DNA from 2 places in the Streptomyces sp. cmx-4-9 genome. Region 1 is predicted to be linked to the other one. Evidence: riboswitches for the same ligand, from Rfam matches in the RefSeq annotation. Region 1 holds a riboswitch; the other holds the start of a gene.

Region 1 (2,376 bases):
TCAGGTCGGAGTGGTGGTTCAACTCCTGCTGCACGGACGCGATGTGGGCGACCAGGGCGCTCGCCCCGAAATGGCTGCCCAGCCGGTAGGTGCGGACGATCCGGTCCTCCTCGAAGGCCCAGCCCGGAAGTTCCCGCAGGCGGTCCTCGATCTCCTTCTGCGACAGCGGTTCACTCGGCATGCACCGGCTCCTTCTCTGGGGACGTGCCGTCAAGGTTCGCACGGCGAAGGCCGGTACGTACCCGCCGTGCCGTCCCGAGCGGGCTCAGGCACATCCCGCCCGTCACCTGGATGACGTACACCCCGACCAGCCACGTCAGGGGGACCTTCGCACCGCCGGAGGCGAGGGCGGCGGCCGCGGACATGACCACGACGCAGGCTCCGGTCAGCAGCAGGGCCGGGCCGCACGTGAGCGGGTGCTCATCCGGCGAGCCCGCGCGGGTGCCGCTTCGGGCTCCGGGGGTTGCCCGGGGAAACGCGACGCCCCGGGCCGAAGGGTCCGGGGCGTTCGCCGTGCGCGGGGGGTGCGGGGACGGGTCAGAGGTCCGCGAGGTCCAGCCCGGCCTGCGCGGCCGCCGCCTGCACGGTCTGCTCCAGCAGGACGGCGATGGTCATCGGGCCCACTCCGCCGGGGACCGGGGTGATCAGCGAGGCGCGGGCGGCGGCCGACTCGAAGTGCACGTCGCCGACGTTGCCCTCGTTGTAGCCGGCGTCCAGGACCACCGCACCGGGCTTGATGTCCTCGCCGCGGATGAACTCGGCCTTGCCGACGGCGGCGACCAGCACATCCGCCTGGCGCACGATCGACGGCAGGTCGCGGGTGCGCGAGTGGCAGTAGGTGACGGTGGCGTTCTGTTCCAGGAGCAGCATCCCCGCGGGCTTGCCGAGGATCGCGCTGCGGCCCACGACCACGGCGTGCTTGCCGGTCAGGTCCACGTCGTAGGCGGCGAGGAGCCACATGATCCCGCCGGGGGTGCAGGAGACGAAGCCGGGCAGCCCGAAGCCCATGGCGGCGAACGAGTGCATGGTGACCCCGTCGACGTCCTTGCCCGGGGCGATGGCCTCGAAGGCGGCGCGCTCGTCGATGTGGTGCGGGACGGGGTGCTGGAGCAGGATGCCGCTGACCCCGGGGTCCTCGGAGAGCGCGGTGAGGGCGGCCACCAGTTCCTCGGTGGTGGTCCCGGCCGGCAGCTCCACGTGGCGGGAGGTGATCCCGGCCTTGGCGCAGCGGTTCTGCTTCATGCGCACGTAGGTCACGGAGGCGGGGTCCTCGCCGACCAGTACGGTCGCCAGGCAGGGAGCCGTCCCGGTGCGTGCGGTGATCTTCGCCGCGAGGGCGGCGGTCTCCTCGGAGATGCTGCGGGCGAGGGCGGTGCCGTCCATCAGCTGGGCAGTGGCAGTCGTCACGGGGTCTCCTGAACGTCGCTGCGGATCGCGGTTCGCCCAGGCGCGCGGCAGTCGGCGTACACCGGTACGCCGGGCCGCTCCCCGGTGGTGATCCACCCGAACGCCAGTCACGGCCCGCGGACCACTCTAGTCGACATATCTGCTGGATCACCGGAGTCCAACCTGGGACGATCGGGACATGACGCGCACTTTCGACCATCTCGTCGCCGAGGCCGAGTCCGTCTCCGTGGACGGCTGGGACTTCTCCTGGCTGGACGGCCGGGCCACCGAGCAGCGCCCCTCCTGGGGCTACCAGGGACTGCTGCGGGAGCGGCTGGCCTCGGTCCGCTCCGTGCTCGACATCCAGACCGGCGGCGGCGAGCTGCTCGCCGGAGCCGCCCCGCTGCCCCCGCTGACCGTGGCCACGGAGTCCTGGCCGCCGAACGTGCAGAAGGCCACCGAGCTGCTGCACCCGCTGGGCGCGGTGGTGGTCGTCGATGCCGACGAGCCGCCACTGCCTTTCGGCGACGGGGCCTTCGAGCTGGTCGCGAGCCGGCACCCGGTGACCGTCTGGTGGGACGAGATCGCGCGGGTCCTGCGGCCGGGCGGCGCCTACCTGTCCCAGCAGGTCGGCCCGGCGAGCGTCTTCGAGCTCGTCGAGTTCTTCCTGGGGCCGCAGCCCGAGGAGGTGCGGCGCCGCCGGCACCCCGACGACGCGGTGGCCGCGGCGGCGGCGGCCGGGCTGGAGGTGGTCGATCTGCGCTCCGAACGCCTGCGCACCGAACTCCACGACATCGGAGCCGTGATCTACTTTCTCCGGAAGGTGATCTGGATGGTGCCGGGCTTCACGGTCGGGCTCCACCGGGACCGGCTGCGCGCTCTGCACGAACGGATCCAGCGCGAGGGCCCGTTCGTCGCACATACCGCTCGTTTCCTCATCGAAGCCCGCAGATCGGACTGACGGAAGAGGCGGACGGATCCGCACCGGAA
Region 2 (2,376 bases), on a different contig from region 1:
CGACCGCCGACACCGGCACCACCCCGCCGCCCAGCGCCTTGCCGAGCAGGTACACGTCCGGGACGACCCCCTCGTGCTCGCAGGCGAAGGTCTTGCCGGTTCGCCCCAGACCCGACTGGATCTCGTCCGCGACGAACAGGACGTTCCGCTCGCGGGTGAGCTCCCGTACGCCCTGGAGGTAGCCGGCCGGCGGCACCAGCACCCCCGCCTCCCCCTGGATCGGCTCCAGCAGCACGGCCACGGTGTTCTCCGTGACGGCCGCGGCGAGGGCGGTGAGGTCCCCGTACGGCACGATCTCGAAGCCCGGCGTGTAGGGGCCGAAGTGGTCGCGGGCGTCGTGGTCGGTGGAGAAGCCCACGATCGTCGTCGTCCGGCCGTGGAAGTTGTCGGCCGCCACCACGATCTTGGCGTGCCCGTCCGGCACCCCCTTGACCTCGTACCCCCACTTGCGGGCCGTCTTCACGGCCGTCTCCACCGCCTCCGCGCCCGTGTTCATGGGCAGCACCATGTCCTTGCCGCACAGCGCGGCGAGTTCGGTACAGAACTCGGCGAAGCGGTCGTGGTGGAAGGCGCGCGAGGTGAGGGTGACCCGCTCCAGCTGCGCGCGGGCGGCGTCGATCAGCCGACGGTTGCCGTGGCCGAAATTGAGCGCCGAGTACCCGGCCAGCATGTCGAGGTACCTGCGGCCCTCCACGTCGGTCATCCACGCGCCCTCCGCGGACGCGACCACCACGGGCAGGGGATGGTAGTTGTGCGCGCTGTGCGCTTCGGCGGAGCGGATGGCATCAGCAGTTGTCGACACGGGGTCTCCGATCGTCCTTCTTGCCGGGTGGGCCGGTGACGAGAGTGGCGTCACCTTCCTATCGTCGCTCGTATGCCGGACGCAGAAACCTCTCCCGTGACACGCCCGCTATGGTGGACGGTACGCACGGCGACTGGCGTACGGGGAACCAACTCCGGGGGAGCCGTGCGCGTTCGACCGCACACAAGGCCGCTCGCCTGGGCTTCGCGGGGTACCGATCACATCGACCCCGGAGGAGCCCGCCATGTCCGCGAGCCGCCGTCCCGCCCACAGCCACCCTTCCCTGTGGGCCACCGACCCCGAGCTGGCGTCCTTCGTCGCCGCCGAGGAAGTCCTCCAGGCGCAGACCCTGCGCCTGATCCCCAGCGAGAACTACGTGTCCGCAGCCGTCCTCGAAGCCTCCGGGACGGTCCTGCAGAACAAGTACAGCGAGGGCTACCCCGGCCGCCGCTACTACGAGGGCCAGCAGAACATCGACCGCGTCGAGGCCCTGGCCGTGGAACGGGCCAAGGGGCTGTTCGGCGTGGACCACGCCAACGTGCAGCCGTACTCCGGCTCCCCGGCCAACCTCGCCGTCTACCTGGCCTTCGCGAAGCCCGGTGACACCGTCATGGGCATGGCCCTGCCGATGGGCGGCCACCTCACGCACGGGTGGGGGGTCTCCGCGACCGGCTCCTGGTTCCGCGGCGTGCAGTACGGCGTCCAGGCCGGGACCGGGCTCATCGACTACGACGCGGTGCGCGACCTCGCGCTCGCCGAACGGCCCAAGCTGATCTTCTGCGGCGGCACCGCCCTGCCCCGCACCATCGACTTCGCCGCCTTCGCCTCCATCGCCGCGGAGGCGGGATCGGTCCTGGTCGCCGACGTCGCGCACATCGCCGGCCTGATCGCGGGCGGCGCGCACCCCTCCCCGGTCGGGCACGTGGACGTGGTCTCCACCACCACCCACAAGACGCTGCGCGGCCCGCGCGGCGCGATGCTGATGTGCCGCGCGGAGCACGCGAAGGCCATCGACAAGGCGGTCTTCCCCGGCCTGCAGGGCGGCCCGCACAACCAGACCACGGCCGGCATCGCGGTGGCCCTGCACGAGGCGGCGCAGCCCTCCTTCACGGCGTACGCACACCAGGTCGTCGCCAACGCCAAGGCCCTCGCCGAAGCCCTGCTGGAGCGCGGATTCGACCTGGTCTCGGGGGGCACCGACAACCACCTGATCCTGATCGACCTGACCGGGAAGGCCGTCCCGGGCAAGACCGCCGCCAAGGCCCTGGACCGGGCGGGCATCGTCGTGAACCACAACACGGTCCCCTTCGACCCCCGCAAGCCCTTCGACCCCTCGGGCATCCGCATCGGCACCCCGTCGCTGACCTCGCGCGGCCTGACCCCGGGACACATGCCCGCGGTCGCCGAGTGGATCTCGCGGGGGGTCGACGCAGCCGCCAAGGGCGACGAGCAGGCCCTGGCCGCCGTACGCGCCGAGGTCACCGACCTGATGGCCGCCTTCCCGGCGCCGGGCCTCCCGCTGTCCTGAACCCGCGGCGGCCGGTGTCCGGAGCACGGCTGCGGACACCGGCCGG

What was found. Region 1 has a riboswitch for ZMP and ZTP ahead of ACLJTM_RS17035 (bifunctional 5,10-methylenetetrahydrofolate dehydrogenase/5,10-methenyltetrahydrofolate cyclohydrolase). Riboswitches for the same ligand answer to the same signal wherever they lie in the genome.
Region 2: it holds a riboswitch for ZMP and ZTP, as region 1 does, so the genes downstream of both, glyA (serine hydroxymethyltransferase) here and ACLJTM_RS17035 (bifunctional 5,10-methylenetetrahydrofolate dehydrogenase/5,10-methenyltetrahydrofolate cyclohydrolase) in region 1, are expected to answer to the same signal.

Annotation. Positions count from the first base shown of each region.
Region 1 covers NZ_JAEBEE010000005.1:142,444-144,819, reverse strand. Annotated here, with positions in the region: gene ACLJTM_RS17040 (4a-hydroxytetrahydrobiopterin dehydratase) at 1-181, opposite strand, end outside; gene ACLJTM_RS17035 (bifunctional 5,10-methylenetetrahydrofolate dehydrogenase/5,10-methenyltetrahydrofolate cyclohydrolase) at 538-1,383, opposite strand; ZMP/ZTP riboswitch at 1,435-1,528, opposite strand; gene ACLJTM_RS17030 (methyltransferase domain-containing protein) at 1,586-2,347, shown strand.
Region 2 covers NZ_JAEBEE010000001.1:11,565-13,940, reverse strand. Annotated here, with positions in the region: gene rocD (ornithine--oxo-acid transaminase) at 1-802, opposite strand, end outside; ZMP/ZTP riboswitch at 922-1,012, shown strand; gene glyA (serine hydroxymethyltransferase) at 1,047-2,330, shown strand.